Regions from separate parts of the Kurthia populi genome, predicted to be linked through region 1. Evidence: riboswitches for the same ligand, from Rfam matches in the RefSeq annotation. Region 1 holds a riboswitch; each other region holds the start of a gene.
The links. Region 1 has a riboswitch for thiamine pyrophosphate ahead of ACFSY7_RS14030 (ABC transporter ATP-binding protein). Riboswitches for the same ligand answer to the same signal wherever they lie in the genome.
Positions count from the first base shown of each region.

Region 2: it holds a riboswitch for thiamine pyrophosphate, as region 1 does, so the genes downstream of both, thiT (energy-coupled thiamine transporter ThiT) here and ACFSY7_RS14030 (ABC transporter ATP-binding protein) in region 1, are expected to answer to the same signal.
Region 3: it holds a riboswitch for thiamine pyrophosphate, as region 1 does, so the genes downstream of both, thiW (energy coupling factor transporter S component ThiW) here and ACFSY7_RS14030 (ABC transporter ATP-binding protein) in region 1, are expected to answer to the same signal.
Region 4: it holds a riboswitch for thiamine pyrophosphate, as region 1 does, so the genes downstream of both, tenA (thiaminase II) here and ACFSY7_RS14030 (ABC transporter ATP-binding protein) in region 1, are expected to answer to the same signal.

Region 1 is NZ_JBHUOR010000122.1:10,112-14,329, forward strand. It holds gene ACFSY7_RS14020 (response regulator transcription factor) at 1-192, shown strand, start outside; gene ACFSY7_RS14025 (sensor histidine kinase) at 195-1,457, shown strand; TPP riboswitch at 1,570-1,677, shown strand; TPP riboswitch at 1,728-1,819, shown strand; gene ACFSY7_RS14030 (ABC transporter ATP-binding protein) at 1,884-2,558, shown strand; gene ACFSY7_RS14035 (ABC transporter permease) at 2,555-3,298, shown strand; gene ACFSY7_RS14040 (ABC transporter substrate-binding protein) at 3,295-4,218, shown strand, end outside.
Region 2 is NZ_JBHUOR010000117.1:1,683-5,900, forward strand. It holds gene ACFSY7_RS13230 (aminopeptidase) at 12-1,241, shown strand; gene ACFSY7_RS13235 (hypothetical protein) at 1,397-1,510, opposite strand; TPP riboswitch at 1,710-1,814, shown strand; gene thiT (energy-coupled thiamine transporter ThiT) at 1,914-2,468, shown strand; gene map (type I methionyl aminopeptidase) at 2,564-3,316, shown strand; gene ACFSY7_RS13250 (tryptophan-rich sensory protein) at 3,356-4,102, opposite strand.
Region 3 is NZ_JBHUOR010000143.1:27,854-32,071, forward strand. It holds gene ACFSY7_RS19815 (MFS transporter) at 1-1,318, opposite strand, end outside; gene thiW (energy coupling factor transporter S component ThiW) at 1,424-1,903, opposite strand; TPP riboswitch at 1,962-2,070, opposite strand; gene cydC (thiol reductant ABC exporter subunit CydC) at 2,091-3,800, opposite strand; gene cydD (thiol reductant ABC exporter subunit CydD) at 3,784-4,218, opposite strand, start outside.
Region 4 is NZ_JBHUOR010000104.1:982-5,199, forward strand. It holds gene ACFSY7_RS11870 (SH3 domain-containing protein) at 1-313, shown strand, start outside; gene ACFSY7_RS11875 (SH3 domain-containing protein) at 333-1,037, shown strand; gene ACFSY7_RS11880 (SH3 domain-containing protein) at 1,050-1,556, shown strand; TPP riboswitch at 1,630-1,728, shown strand; TPP riboswitch at 1,778-1,876, shown strand; gene tenA (thiaminase II) at 1,939-2,622, shown strand; gene thiM (hydroxyethylthiazole kinase) at 2,609-3,343, shown strand; gene thiD (bifunctional hydroxymethylpyrimidine kinase/phosphomethylpyrimidine kinase) at 3,340-4,152, shown strand; gene thiE (thiamine phosphate synthase) at 4,142-4,218, shown strand, end outside.

The DNA.
Region 1 (4,218 bases):
TTTATTGAGCATCCACAGACTGTATTATCAAAAGAAGCTATTTTGAACGCGGTATGGGGCTATGATTATTTTGGTAGCGTCAATGTTGTAGAAGTATATATGAAAACATTACGACAAAAGCTCGGAGATACAGAGCATACGATGTTACAAACCGTGCGTGGCTTTGGCTACAAATTGGATATACGCCTATGAGTATGCGTAAACAGCTCATTTGGCGTACCGTAGTTATTTTTATTATTTTGTACGGCTGCCTTGCACTTTTATTAGGCGCGATTTTTAAATATTCGATGCATGTTGAACAACAGCAATTAGTAGATGGAGCAGTACAAAATATACAGTTCAATGATCAAAAAGTGACGGAGGAATCGCAGCACTTTTTAGCACAGCAATTTCCGACAGCTAAGGTGGTTATTGATGGACAGCAAATTTTAGCACTTCGTGGGCCGCATCATGCTACAACGGATACCCGCGTTTTTGAGCAGCAACAACAAGGGCATCATGTTGAAATCTCCTTTCCATTACATGAGGAAAATGAATTAATGATGACACAATTAATGATTTTTACAAGTGTGGTTGCAGTGCTATTTATCATAGCATTCCTTTTTTACCGGCGTATAATTGAGCAAACATTGGCACCATTAAATGCACTAAATACGCAAGTACGGCAATTGTCGGCAGAAACAATGCATGACAAAGTAGCTGTGCCTCATGCGCCACTTGAAGTGAAGGAGTTAGAGCAATCTGTACAGCATATGCAAGACCGTCTACAAAGTGCTTTTGAAAAAGAATATGCTACGCAGCAAATGTTGCAGCAATTTGTCTCAGATGCATCACATGAATTAAAAACGCCATTAACTTCTATACAGGGTTTTACAGAAATATTGCTACGTTCACCACTAGATAATGTACAACAAATACGGCAGTCTATTGAGCAGATTCGCACGCAGGCAACACGCATGACAAAACTAACGGAGCATTTATTACAGCTTGCTCATTTAGACCGTGAAGAACCCTTACAATGTGAAGAAATTTCACTTGATGACTTACTTGAAGACCTAGCACCTATATTAAATATGTTGAATGAAAATTATACGATTCATTATATGCTACAGTCTCCATTACCGATTTCTGTAGACGTCATGAAGATTCAACAAGTAATCTTAAATCTTGTTCAAAATGCTATACGCTACAGTCCTATAAATACGACTGTGACGATAAAAACATATGGTTATACCGTAGAAGTGCTTGATGAAGGAGAAGGCATCGCATCAGCGCATTTAGCGCATATTTTTGAACGTTTCTATCGTATTGATAAGCACCGTGCTCGTCAATCTGGTGGAGAAGGGTTGGGCTTGGCGATTTGTAAATCAATTATGGAGCAGCACGGTGGACAAATTCGTGTTGCAAGTACAGTAGGAGTAGGTACTTGTTTTACGCTTATATTCCCTTTTAAATAAAGCTTTTTATTAAAATATAAAATTATACAAATGATGGTAGCAATAAAACCTTTTTGAGCAACCCATTGTCATTCAATTATTATCGTGATATACTCCTTGATAATCACATACAAAAAGATGCTAGGAGTGCTGATGTTGTCAGCCGAGAAATTCACGCAATGAATTAATCCTTGAACCTGATCTAGTTTGTACTAGCGTAGGAAAGCGTTGATTGATTCATATGATCACGTCCCATGCCGGAATTCTAGGCATGGGACGTTTTTTAATTTCATTTACCACTAGGGGTGCTGTAAAAGGCTGAGATGAAACCCTTATGACTTGAATTAGGTAATGCTAACGAAGGGAAGTGGGTTCTATTTACAGACGCATGTAGAGCCATTTCCTATAGGAAATGGCTTTTTTGTTGTGATGAAGGAGGAATGGATAATGGTTGTCGCAATGGAAGATGTATATTTTTCATACAATGAGAAGGTAATTTTAAGTGGCTTAAATCTACACATAAAAGCGGAGGAGTTTATTAGTATTGTTGGTGCAAGTGGTTGTGGGAAGAGTACGGTATTTCGTTTACTACTAGGACTTGAGCAACCACAGCAGGGTGTGATTAAAAAACCTGGAAAAATAGGTTATATGCCACAGCAACATCAGCTTATGCCATGGCGAACAGCGCTTGACAATGCGATTGTTCCTTTAGAATGTCAGGGGATTAAGAAGAAAGAGGCTCGTAGGCAAGCACAGCAATTTTTTATACGGTTTGGATTAGCGGATTATGAGGATAAAAAGCCACATGAATTATCAGGTGGCATGCAGCAGCGCGTAAGCTTTATACGAACTCTTTTAACAGGAGCGGACGTATTGTTGTTAGATGAACCATTCAGTGCACTAGATGCGCTTACACGCAAGGATTTACAGCAGTGGCTAAAGGATATTGTGAAAGTAGAAAAAAAGACCATTCTTTTTATTACACATGATATTGATGAAGCTTTGTTTTTATCAAATCGTATTTTTGTGGCGACAACACAGCCAATTGCAGCATTCGAATGCATGGACTCGTCAGTCTCAAAACAACAAATTTATGCCAAGATTGGTGGTGCTATGGTATGAGAAAAATGCTACCGCCATTAATTGTAATGCTCGTTTTACTAGCCGTGTGGGAATGGCTTGCACATTTGATTGCCTCACCTTATATTTTACCGTCACCGCGACAAATTATTGAAAAGATATGGCTACTACGAGAGCCACTCTTCATGATACATCTACCGGCGACATTAGCCATTATTGCGATTGGTTTAGTTATTTCACTTGTGTTAGGTATAGCTCTTGCATTAGTAATGGATGCTAGTGCTTGGCTAGAGCGCGCTTTTTATCCGCTTCTTGTCGTCTCACAAACGATTCCAACGACGGCCCTTGCACCTATTTTTGTGCTGTGGTTTGGTTATAGCATTTGGAGTAAGGTGCTTGTGACCGTCCTAATTGCTTTTTTCCCCATTGCGATGAATACTTTTGATGGCTTGCGCAGTGTGAAAAAAGGGCAGCTAGAGCTTCTGCAGACATTCGGTGCAAGTCGTTGGCAACAATTTTGGAAATTAAAAGTACCAAGTGCCATCCCATCCTTTTTTACGGGTTTAAAAATTGCTGTTCCGCTGACGGTAATTGGTGCTGCGATTGGTGAATGGTTAGGGGCTCAGTCCGGACTAGGTTACTTTAGTAAACGTATGATGACACAAATGGATGGGGCAGGTGTGTTTGCACCGATTGTTGTGTTATCACTACTAGCGATTGTTTTTGCTACGATAATGACAATAATTGAAAAAAAATATATTACGTGGAGGAAAGAAGCATGAAGAAAATAATGATGTTATGTATTTTAAGTGTTTGTTTGATGCTAGTAACTGCTTGCGGAAGTAGTGATAAAAAAACAGCAGCTGATGGGCTACAAGAGGTAACACTCGTACTTGATTGGTATCCTAATGCTGTACATAGCTTTATTTATGCTGCTGAGGAAAAAGGCTATTTCAAAGAAGAGGGGATTCGCTTAAACATCCAATACCCACAAAATGTGACGGACCCATTGACATTGACTGCTGCCGGCAAAGCAACGGTGGGGATTTATTATCAGCAAGATGTTGTGCGAGCGCGTGCAAATGAGGACATCCCTGTAAAATCAATTGGACCGATTGTACGCGAGCCATTAAACCATATTATTGTCCTGGATAAAGAAAAGACGATTCAATCACCGAAGGATTTAGAAGGAAAAACAATTGGTTATGCAGGAAGTGACCTGAGTGAAGCTTATGTAAAATCTATGGTAAAAGCAGATGGCGGGGACCCAGAGAAAGTGACGATGCAAGATGTAGGCTTTGATCTTGTACCAGCACTGATTACGAATAAAGTGGATGCGCTTAGTGGTGCGCTTATTAATCACGAAGTGCCCGTAATGGAGGAGAAGGGATTTCCGACACGTACGTTTAACCCCGCGGATTATGGGGTGCCGAATTATTATGAACTGTTATTTGTATCCGGGGACAAGACAATTGAAGAAAATCCAGCACTACTAAAAGCATTTTTACGTGCTTCTGAGAAAGGCTACGCTTATATGAAGAAGCATCCACAACAAGCATTAAATCTATTAATAGCGAAACAAGATAAAGAAAACTTCCCATTATCACCTAAAGTAGAAAAGAAAAGCTTACAAATTTTAATGAATACGATGGAGCAAAAAGAAGCTGCCTTTTTATCTGACAGTACAGATGTATGGCAACAG
Region 2 (4,218 bases), on a different contig from region 1:
GTCGATTAATGATGACATTCGAAGAAAAATTAGCTCAATTTGCTGAGCTTGCTGTAAAAGTAGGGACAAACATTCAGCAAGGTCAAACGCTTTTAATTAACACAACAGTGGATACAATCGAGTTTACTCGTTTAGTTGTGAAAGAAGCATATAAAGCTGGCGCAGCACGCGTAACCGTGAACTACTCAGATGATGTAGTCGCACGACAATTATTTGAAAATGCATCAGTAGAAGAGTTTGAAAAATTCCCTCGTTGGATTACAGAGCAACGTGATGAGTTGATTGAACGTGGTGGCGCACTTCTTTGGATTGATGCAGCAGATCCAGACTTAATGGCTGGCATCCCTGTTGAAAAAATTTCAGCAAACCAAAAAGCGTCAGGTAAAGCATTAGAAAACTATCGTGATGCTGTAATGAATGATAAAATCGCATGGTCAATCATTGCGATTCCGTCGAAAAAATGGGCAGCGAAAGTATTCCCTGAATTACCTGAAGAAGAACAAGTTCCTGCAATGTGGGAAGCAATCTTCAAAACGGTACGTATCGGTGAAGGTAGCGCCGTTGAAAACTGGCAAGCTCACTTGAAAAACTTACATGTGCGCGGTGATTTAATGAATGAAAAGCATTTTGCTAAATTACATTACACAGCGCCAGGTACGGATTTAATTGTTGGCTTACCAGACAAACACATTTGGGCAACTGGCTCTAGTAAAACACCACAAGGCACTGAATTCGTCGCAAATATGCCAACAGAGGAAGTCTTTACATTGCCATCTAAATACGATGTAAACGGCTATGTGTCATCAACAAAACCACTTGTCTATCAAGGGAATATTATCGACAACTTCAAATTAACTTTTGAAAATGGCGTGATTGTGAAAGCAGAGGCACAGCAAGGTGAGGAATTATTAAATGAGTTGATTAAAGCGGATGAAGGCTCTAAATACATTGGTGAAATCGCACTTGTACCACATGAATCACCAATTTCAGCATCTGGCTTACTTTATTACAACACATTATTTGATGAAAATGCATCCAATCATATCGCAATTGGTGCAGCATATCCAACTTGTTATGAGGGTGGTAGCGAGCTATCTGAAGAGGAAATGGATAAAGCAGGCATCAATGTTTCAATTACACATGAAGACTTTATGGTCGGTAGTGCGGAAATGGACATCGATGGCATCCATGCAGACGGGACAGTAGAAGCTGTATTCCGTAAAGGTGCTTGGGCATTTTAATAAAAAGAAAATAGACTTTGACATACATCTAAAAATAACCGCTCCTATGAGCATAAGAAAAACCGGAACCGCGCTATGGCGCAGTTCCGGTTTTTCGTTGTGAACGCTAAAAAAGAAACATGACGTGTTTTGTCCCAGTCTCTTTTTAAATGTCCTTAACGGCGATTTGTAGATTGTGACGCTTTTTTATTATTTAATACTTTTTTCACGATTGGATAAACGACAGGTGCTAATTTAACAGCTGTGCTAATTACTTTTTTTAAGTTCATTATGCATAACCTCACTTTTTAGTAGTTAGTATAGTATTACCGTTGTTGAATTTCTTTAAACGTACAGTACTTTAATTGCTTGTACAATATTGTGAATAAACGGTTCATCTTATTTACGGAAGCGCGTGTGAAAAGTTTCAAAAAGGTTGAAAGCTTGAGCATTTTTCCGTACAATAGGGTTGTTCAATAAACGAGATGTAACAACCACAAGGGGAGCTATTAAAATAGCTGAGAGTGAAGTGCGACTTCTAACCCTTAGAACCTGTAAGTTAATGCTTGCGAAGGAATGTGGATAGACAGCTGACGCTATGCGATGTCAGGGATCTTTCCCTGGCATCGCTTTTTTCATATCTATCTAATCCAACTGGTTTGATTTGTACATCAACATTGGAGGTTGAAGGGATTGAACAGTAAAAATTTATTAATGATGGTCGAAATCGCCATTTTCGCGGCCATCGGTATTATTTTAGATAAGCTGACATTTAGCTTATGGCCACAGGGCGGCTCGATTAGTCTTGTGATGGTGCCAATCGTCATTATGGCGTTTCGCTGGGGCACAGTGGCAGGGCTTGTGACGGGCTTATTAATCGGTACGATGAATGCGATGTTTGGCGGCTTTATTTTAACACCGCTACAAGGCTTTATTGATTACTTCTTTGCGTTTACTGTAGTAGGGCTTGCAGGGCTTTTACGTCCACTTGTTACACGTGCCCAAACAGCGAGTGAGAAGGCCTTGTACATTACAATAGGGACGATTATCGGCGGTTTAATTCGCTATGTAGCTCATGCAACAGCTGGCTATGTATTCTTCTCTGAATATGCGGGTGACCAAAATCCACTAATTTATACGATTGTCTATAATGGTTCGTACATGGTGCCAGCCATTATTTTAACGGCAGCGATTGTTAGTCTACTCATGACAAAGGCACCGAAACTATTGGAGCCTAAAAAACGATAAAGAAACGAAGGAACTGAATTAATTCAGTTCCTTTTTCGTCATGAAAAAAGTGTGATATAGTAGAAGAAGATTCAATATAAAGGAGATCTTGAACGATGATTGTGAAAACGCAAGAAGAATTTGATGCGTTAATGAAAGCAGGCCGTGCAATGGCTGAAATTCGTGACGCCCTTAAAAATGCGACAAAACCTGGTGTGACAACAAAAGAATTAGATGAATTAGCTGGTAAATTATTCGAAGAAAAAGGTGCTGTATCAGGCCCTAAAGCAGAATATGACTTCCCAGGTTATACATGTATTAGTGTAAATGAATGTGTTGCCCATGGTATTCCGGACAACCGTAAACTACAAGAAGGCGATATGATTAACATTGATGTATCAGGCCATGTAGACGGTTTCTATGCAGATACAGGTGTATCATTTGTTGTAGGCGATGTTGAAAAACCAGAACTTCAAATCCTTTGCGATGTGGCTCAAAGCTCATTTGACCGCGCAATGGCAAAAATTAAACCAGGTGCGCGCTTGAACCAAATCGGTAAAGCTGTAGAACGTGAAGCACATGATAAAGGTTTAAAAGTAATCATGAACTTAACAGGCCATGGTGTAGGTCATTCATTACATGAAGAACCTCAATACGTTTTAAACTACTATGATGCATGGGATGCAACAATGATGAAAGAAGGCATGGTTTTCGCTGTAGAACCATTCATTTCTCAAGCTGCTGAAAACATCGTAGAGGGCACAGATGGCTGGGCATTCTTAACACCAGATAAATCATTTGTTGCACAATTAGAACATACAGTTATCGTAACGAAAAATGGTCCTGTATTAACAACAAAAATCGATTAATTTCAATAAAAAAAGACTGTAGCGGAAGCGTTTCTTCTGTTACAGTCTTTTTTTATTTGCGTTAGATGGCAAACGTTTGCGTATGAAAATGATCCCAACAATCAAGACGCCGCTTAAAAATAATGCAGCTGTTGTGACAAGCAATTCATTGAAAGTATTAGCAATGGCTACACCAATTAAAAACCAAATGAATACAGCGGGAAAGGCGGCGTCATAAAGATGGAAGCGGATTGCGAGTGCAAGTGCGGCTGCACACGTTAACAATACAACAGCCCATAGCTGACGACTAAGGCCAAAATCAATGAGGTTATTCGAAATAAACAGGAAGCCGATAGTTAAAAAAGTGAGGAATGCTATAGCAGCAAATGCAATTGAAATTGGCAGGCGTCCATTCATTTTATTCTCTGTTAATGGGTAGGTTAAATACAGTATGAATAAGCAGATAGAGATCACAGCTAGTGCCGCAAGTGCAAGAATAAATTGCTCATAATGCCATAAATTAATCCAAACGATAAATACAATCGAGCTTATCGCAAATAAAATGGCTTGCGTGAGTGTTAGTGCAGAAGCTGTATGGCGCTTTTGCCATTGCGCAAAAACCCAATAAGCGAGTAATATCAAAGCGCCTGGGAATAGCCAATAAACGTATAGAGCTGGAAACATTAATATTTTATAACTGTAGGCCAGTTCAAGTGCCGTATGATTGTTGAGTGGTAGTGCATAAGCAGATAAGCTGGCGATAAATAAAGCGATGAACGCCAACAGAACAATTAAAAATCTGCCCAATGATAACCCCTCCTAAAAATAAAGATATACGTATTAGTATACCTCATGAATCGCGTGCAACAATTTTCATTTCTGTGAACATTCTTCGAACATACGCATATATTGCGCTTTAGCAC
Region 3 (4,218 bases), on a different contig from region 1:
GCGAGAAGAACGCATAAAAATACCCGTACGCACGCCCTCTTGTTTGTTCGGTCGTTCCTTCAATAAGCATGCGATTCATTGCGGGGAATAATAGCGCAAAGCCAACACCATACAAGGCAAGTATCGCATAAAGGAACACTTGCGACGTTGTGATACTAATAAAAAACTGACTGATTCCAATAAAGGCAATCCCTAACACCATGAGCCATTTAGCAGACCATTTATCAAATACATAACGTGTTGGCAGTACAAATAATAAGACCGCCACAATGCCAAACATACTCATCAGCGTGCCACTTAACCGCGATTCATAGCCTAATAATTCGATACGAATTGGTAATAAATACGCCAGCGCCCCTTGTGACATCATCAGCAAAAAGGCCGCCATAAAGGCACGTATGGCGCGTGTATTCCAGCTAAACGTTTGTTGCGTCGTCTGCGATTTCTTTTTCACCGTTAGCTGGAAAAATATTAATGCCACAACGACAACGGCACCAATGATTGCGACCGTCATCAGCACAAATGGTACCGAGGTACGCGTTGCCACAATGCCGCTATAAGCTGGGCCTAAAATCGCCGCAATGCCGACAAAGGCACCCGTTAATGCCGACTGACTGCCCTGTGTTTGCTGGGCTGTTTGATTGGCGACAAGCGTAAAGGCGGCCGGTGTAATAAGTCCTGCCACAAAGCCATGACAGGCACGTAGTACGAGCAAGGTGGTCGGTGAATCAATAACCGTATATGCACATAATGATAGCACCGTAAGCATCAGTCCAATTATTGCAATACGCTTCGCTCCCACACGGTCAGTTAAAATACCCGACGCCATATTCCCAAACATATTCGTAAAGGAATACATCCCAACGACAAGTCCGGCTATCATCGTCGAAGCGCCTAATGACAGTGCAAAGGTACTCATGACGGGAAGCTGTGCGAATAAATCGAGAAACGTAAAGAAAATCGCACCATACAATAACCAAATTTGTTTAAATGGTTGCGGTCGATAACGTGCTTCAGCCCGCTTTATGTATCGATCGAATAAAAAGTTCCCAAATGGGATAAAGGCAACAAAGACCGCTACAATGGAATAAACAATGGGCCATTGCATACGTAACTGGGCCCACGCAATCGACGCGAGATACAACATAAAAATGGCGCCATGCAAACTGCCCATAATCGTTACCGCTAGTGGCAAATCCCACACATATTTTAGTGGCATCGCGACACCTAATAAAATTAATAGCGATAGGCCGTCTAAAATGCCCATCGTTCGTAAAAATTGCACAGCTTTTGAGTGCACAGTATTCCCTTCTTCCATTATTCATTACTAAAAAGTATACCGCATACTTGTCGCTATTGGCTTCTATTGTGCCTGTATTTGGCAATAAAAAAAGCCGACGTCGTTCATACGTCGGCTTTTACACTACTGAATCGCTAAATAGCGTGTTGGGACAGCTTTTAGTATCGCGAGCGCTAGCATGGCGCCTGTCACCGTCGACAATAAAAAGGACGGCATGAAAAATAACGCAGATACCGCGGGTGCATGCATAAAGAACATACTATAAGGTACCGCAACAAGGGATGCGATGATGCCTGTGCCAATTATTTCCCCACTGATTGCGGCTATGCGTCTTTTCGTTATCCTATAGAGCATACCTGCAAGCACTGCCCCTATAACACTTCCTGGAATGGCTAATAAAGTCCCCGTCCCCATCATCAGTCGAATAAGTGATGCCAATATAGCCTGTATAATTGCCGGAATCGGCCCTAGTGTTACCGTGCAAATAATGGTCATCATATGCTGAATGGGCGCCACTTTTGCCACACCAATCGGGATGCTCACAACACTTGAGCCGATAACACAAATCGCGATATACATCGCTAATAACGTCATTTTTTTCATATAAAAAGCCCCTCTCTTTCTGATGCGATTGCCAAAAGAAAAAGAGCCAGGCCCTTATTATCTTTGTAAGTTGCTTCCCTCCGCTAGTATGAACTAGATCAGGTTTCAAGGATTAAGCGGCTGTAGCGCTCTCTCAGTCAGTCACACTGACACTCCTAGCAATCGTCCCCGCTACTGTATCATAAAATTAGTCAAATGGATAGTCTAAGTCGTATAATTTTCGGTATCTTGCGTCATCTGCTAACAACTGTTCATGCGAACCTTTTACACGCACTCGACCATTTTCAAGCATATAAATGGTATCCATATGAGCCATTGCTGCTAAATGGTGTGTAATCCATACGACTGTTTTATTGCTAAGAACCTCAAATATCGTATGAATCAATTCCTGCTCAGTTACGGGGTCTAAACCAACAGTTGGCTCATCTAATAATACAATGGGCGTTTGCTGTAATAAAATACGAGCAAGCGCGATACGCTGACGTTCCCCACCAGAAAAGCGTGTGCCAAGTTCTTCGACACGCGTGTCATAGCCATGTGGTAATGTCTCAATCATCTCATGCAACTGAACTTTTTTCGCCGCTTCAATGACCTCCGCATCACTTGCCGAAACATTTCCAAGTCGAATATTATTCATAATCGTCGTATCAAATAAATACGGCTTTTGTTCTAAGACCGCGATAAGCTGTGATGTGTCATGACGTAGCGTATGCATATGCACGCCGTTAATCGTTACCGTACCAGCAGTCGGCTTATACGCCCCCAGTAATAACTTACCAAGCGTACTTTTACCGGTACCTGTTTTCCCTAAAATCGCGACTTTTTGACGTGGGTGCCATGTCATTGATACATCCCGGAGTACGGTCCTATTATCATATTGAAAAGCGACATTTGATATATCAACGGTATAAGGCCCAGTAGGTAATGTAGTGCATGGCTGTGCGTCTTCGCTTCGTCCCTCGACTTCCATAAGACGTGCAAATGACGTGTCATAACTTGGGAAATGGCTAATTGCATCGCTAATTGGCATAAACGCTTCAAGTAGCGGTAACGCAACAAGTACAAAGGCCGCAATCCACATTGGATGAAAAACAGCAGTTTGCGCCATGTCGCTTCCAAACATAACTAATAGAATCACTGACGCAGCAGCGACTACTTGAAAAACAATCGAACGTCGACGACTCGATGCTTCAATTTTTGCTTCTAGTCGGTCATAACGCGCAGCAATTTGTTGTTTCCCGGCAATCATTTGATCTGCACGACCGCTTAATTTCCAGTCTGTTGCACCCATTACAGCATCTGTTAAGTCATTATAAAGTTCCGCCCGCACTATTTTCATATCAAGCATATGTTGTCGATTGCGTTTTAATGCTACATATGGCAATACAAATACAAGGATGCCAAATAGCAAAGCTAACAACAAAGCATATGGAATGCTAAATACACCCAATGCGATAATCGCGATGCCATACAATATAAGTGCAAATAGCGCTGGGAAAATTGTTTTTAAATAAAAGTTTTGCAAATGCTCTAAGTCATCGGCCAGTAACCCTAATAAATCGCCGATTGCATAACGTTCTTTTAAAACGAGCGCCTGCGTCTCTAATCGTTGAAATAATCGCACGCGCATTTTTGATAACACGGCTAATACAAAGGAATGGCTTGCAAGCTGTTGTAAATAATTAAGTACGGGACGTGAAATCCCAAATGCACGTACTAAGACAATTGGCACGTAGACAAGCAAGATATTTTCAGGTCGTAATGACGACTTTGAAATTAAATATCCCGATGTAAACAAGAGTGCACATGCAGCAATGAGTGCACCCACGCCGAAAAGAATCGTCAATATAAGCAGGCCTTTATGCGCTTTTACATAAGGCTTAATCCAATCGTTCATGACATTTTCCTCCTTGTGCGGCAATAAGTGCAGCATAGTGACCTTGTTGTTTCATAAGTTGTTCATGGGTGCCAACTTCGACAATTTCACCATCATCAATGACAATAATCCGGTCCATATTGTGCATCCAATGCAAGCGATGCGTTGCAAAAAAGACAAGACGCTCGTCAAATAACGGTAATATGCGCTCCTTTAATTCCGCTTCCGTTTCGATATCTAGATGCGCGGTCGGTTCATCGAATAATAATATGCGGCGGTCTTCCAGAAAAGCACGTGCTAGCGCAATTCGTTGTTCTTGTCCTCCACTCAATATTCTTCCAGATTCCCCAATCCATTCATCTAAACCATGGGGCAATGCCTCAATTACTTCACGTAATCCCGCACGATCACAAGCCGCTATAATCGCCTCCTCACTCGC
Region 4 (4,218 bases), on a different contig from region 1:
AGGCGGCTCTATTGCAGCGATGCTGAATAAAACGAATTCTAAATGGTACCGTATTTGGAGTGGTGGAAGCCGAGTAGGCTATGTATCAGCCGCGTATTTAGAACGTTTGCCAGCGTATAGTGTTCAAACAGAAGGCGTGAAGCTTTATCTTCGAACAGGGCCAGGCTCAACCTATACAAAGATTCGTACTTTGACAGACTATGAGGTGCTATACGCAGTAAATGTCGAGAGTAGTAGATGGTTTGCAGTGGCATATGCAGATGGCAAAATTGGCTATGTTAATGCAAAATATTTAACCCCTTTCCCATACTAAATCGTGAGGAGGAGTAGTGATGGCCAGAGCCCTTTTAAAAAAATGGTTGATGGCAGCGGGTTTCGCATTTTCAGCTCTGGGGGTGAGTGTACTAGCAGAGCCACAATTTATGGCACAAGCAGTACAGCAAATAACGATAAAATATGCACAATACAATGGCTTAAAAGCATTTGAAAAGCCAGCCATTACAAGTAAAGTGGTAGGAACCTATACACTAAATAACCCCGTGCATATTTTAAAGTCATATAATCGTGATTATTATGAGGTGCACATTGACAGCCAAAAAGGATATGTCCAAAAAGAATATGTTAGCGTAACGCCCTATTTCGTAAAAGCTGTGAAGGTCTATACACCGGGAGATACACTAAATATGCGAACAGGGCCAGGTGTCGGCTATAAAGTGATTGGTGCGGTAGCGCATACAAAGCCACTCTATGTAACAAGTACGAAGTCATTTGGCAACTGGCTACAGGTTTGGTATAAAGGACAGTTTGGCTTTGTGAATAAGGGATATACGGTAGCGCCTCCGTGGTATATGGTGCGTGTGCCGGCAGATGATACACTGACTGTACGAACAGGGCCAGGTGTCGGCTATCGACAAGTGGGGGCCTTATATAATAAAGACCGCGTACAAGTATTAGAAAAAACAACATCGAAATGGTATCAAGTGTATCACCGTGGGGAAATTGGTTATGTATCAGCCGCTTATGTAACGAAAAAATAGGGGTGAGACATCATGACATCAAAATGGGTAAAGTGGACAATTGCAGCAGGTTTAGCAGAGTCGGCATTTGGGCTAACATATGCCGCGCAACCCTCAACTGTTCAACACGCGCAAGCAATTAGTACGATGTATTCAACAACGGATCATTTAAATATCCGTACAGGACCAAGTAAGAAATACCGCGTTGTTGGGCAATTTAATGAAAATGATGCCATTCAAGTGCTTCGAAGCTATGCGACAACATGGTATCAAATTTCATATAAAGGTACAAAACGTTATGTGCATAAAGCGTATGTCGCAAAAGAGCCAATTCATATGGGAACAGGCTTTGTGACAACGGCAAAAGGTGTGAATCTTAATATGCGTTCTGGACCAAGCACAGGGTATAAAATTATTGGTAAAATGCCATCTCGTGCAGCATTTAAAGTGATCGATTTCCGTGATGGTTTTTGGTACAAAATTTATTATAAAGGAAAAGTTGGGTATGTGAGCTCAGCTTACACATATATTTATCACTAAGCAACTTTGCGGGGTATCATGCCCCGATTTTTTATGGCGTTTTTTGGAATGTATGCTATACTAAGGATAATTAAAATTATTGCAGGGGGACACGTATGTGTTGAGAAGGTTAAAGCCTGACCCTTAGAACCTGTCCGTTAATACGGGCGTAGGGAGCAATGTACGTAATCATTACTGTGTACATTTGCTCTCCGTCATGGAGAGTTTTTTTATTGCACTATTTTAATTTGCGGGGGGACACATTTGTGTTGAGAAGGTTAAAACCTGACCCTTAGAACCTGACAGTTAACACTGACGTAGGGAGCAATTTTTTAAAAGCGCGCTCCTATTTCGGATGCGTGCTTTTTTTTTGCCTACGTCCATCCAAGAGGAGGACTTTTTAATGACATTTTGTGACGAAGTAAGACAAGAAAATGCACTTTATTTTGAGGCAAGCTTTGAGCATCCATTTGTGCAAGGCATTGTGGACGGTACATTACCACTGGAGAAATTTAAGTATTATATGCTACAAGATGCCTTCTATTTAAAACACTATACGAAGGTATTGGCCATTGCTGCATCGAAGGCGACAGAAGCGGACGAGACGCTCTATTATTTGCAAGCAGCGCAAAATATTCAACTTGCAGAACTTGAGATGCATCGTCTAACGTTCCATGAGTTAGGTGTAACGGACGCGGAACTTGAAGCGTTTGAACCTTCGCCATCTGCGTATAACTATGTGAGTCATATGTACAATGCGGCCTATAACGGAGATGCGGCAGAAGCATTCGCAGCGATGTTCCCATGTCCATGGCTCTATTTAGAAATTGGCAATCGTTTTAAAGATGCGAAGCCAGGCGTCGCGCTGTATGAACAGTGGCTTGCGCTTTATAGCTCTGACGATATGAACGAGAATATTAAGCAACAATTAGCGTTAATGAATCACTATGCACAACAGCAACCGCATAAAATCTCATTATTTAAGCAGCATTTTAAAAAGAGCTGCTACTATGAGTGGAAGTTCTGGGAAATGCCATGGACGGCTGAAAACTGGGAGCAGGAGGTTATGCGCTATGTCACTCGTTAATATTCGAAAAAAAGCACCGCTTGTCCATTGTATAACGAACTATGTCGTAGCGAATTTTACGGCAAATGGGTTGCTTGCGATGGGTGCTTCTCCTGTGATGGCGGATGCCGTCGAGGAGGTAGCGGATATGGTACGTGTAAGTGATGCATTATTACTTAATATTGGCACATTAAATGAGCGCACGATGGAGGCGATGGTGACTGCTGGAAAAGCAGCAAATACGCAACAAGTTCCAGTTGTACTCGACCCAGTAGGTGTTGGCGCTACGCCATTTCGCAAACAGTTTGTAAAGCAACTTTTAGCGCAAGTGAACATTGATTTATTGCGTTGTAATGCTGGAGAATTAGCGGCTCTTACAGGCGCCCAGTGGCAGGCAAAGGGTGTGGATAGTGGTGAGGGGAATATGGATGTCATTGCAGCAGCATCCAAGTTCGCAAAAGATTATCAATGTGCCGTCATTATTACCGGTGCAACTGATGTTTTAATCGAGCAAGGGAAGGTTTATCGTATTTCTGGGGGCGTTGTCGAAGCAACCTTTGTTACAGGAACTGGCTGCTTACTTAGTGCAGTATGTGCAGCAACACTTGGTGCAGAAGCTTCTCTTTTGGAAACATTACAACAGTATAAGCAGGCGGCTACCATCGTCGGACCTAAAGCAACGGGCTCATTTCAAATGGGCTTTTTAGATGCCTTACATCATATTTCGGAGGGATTAGCATGATTGCATTAACAATTGCAGGATCAGATAGCGGTGGCGGAGCAGGGATTCAAGCCGACTTAAAAACATTTCAGGAGTTAGGCGTCTTTGGCACGTCGGCGATTACGGCATTGACGGCACAAAATACACTTGGTGTGCATGATATTATGGCAGCAGAGCCCGCATTTGTTGCAGCACAGTTGCATGCATTATTTGAAGATTTTGAGATAACAGCCGCGAAAACGGGCATGCTATTTTCACCCGCTATTATTGACGTGGTGGCAGCAACTATGCAACAGCAACATATCCCACTTGTCGTCGATCCCGTGATGATTGCGAAAGGCGGCGCGACATTATTAGCGCAACAGGCTGTTCAAACAATGAAGGAAGTTTTATTGCCGGTCGCGACAGTTTGTACACCAAATATTCCAGAGGCAGAGGTGCTCGCTGGTATGACGATCACTACAGCTAGTGATGTAGCACAAGCAGCACAGCGATTAATGGCGCTTGGTGCAAAAAATATTGTCATGAAGGGTGGTCATTTAAGCGGAGTGGATGCGGTAGATACAGTGTTTTTAGAAGATGGCTCTGTTTTTACGATGACGACGCCACGTATTGATACGAAGGCCACGCATGGCACAGGCTGCACGTTTTCAGCAGCCATTACAGCAGGGCTAGCGAATGGACAAGAGCTAAAGGAAGCCATTATTGAAGCGAAACGCTTTATTCAAGCTGCTATCGTACATCCGCTAGGCATTGGACATGGTCATGGACCGACCAATCATTTTGCCTATAATCGCTATGACTGTGAGGTGTTCGTCGATGAAGCGTAGTGATTTAGCGGTATATTTTATTATGGGAACGGAAAATTGTGTGAAGGCACCTCTACAAACGCTAGA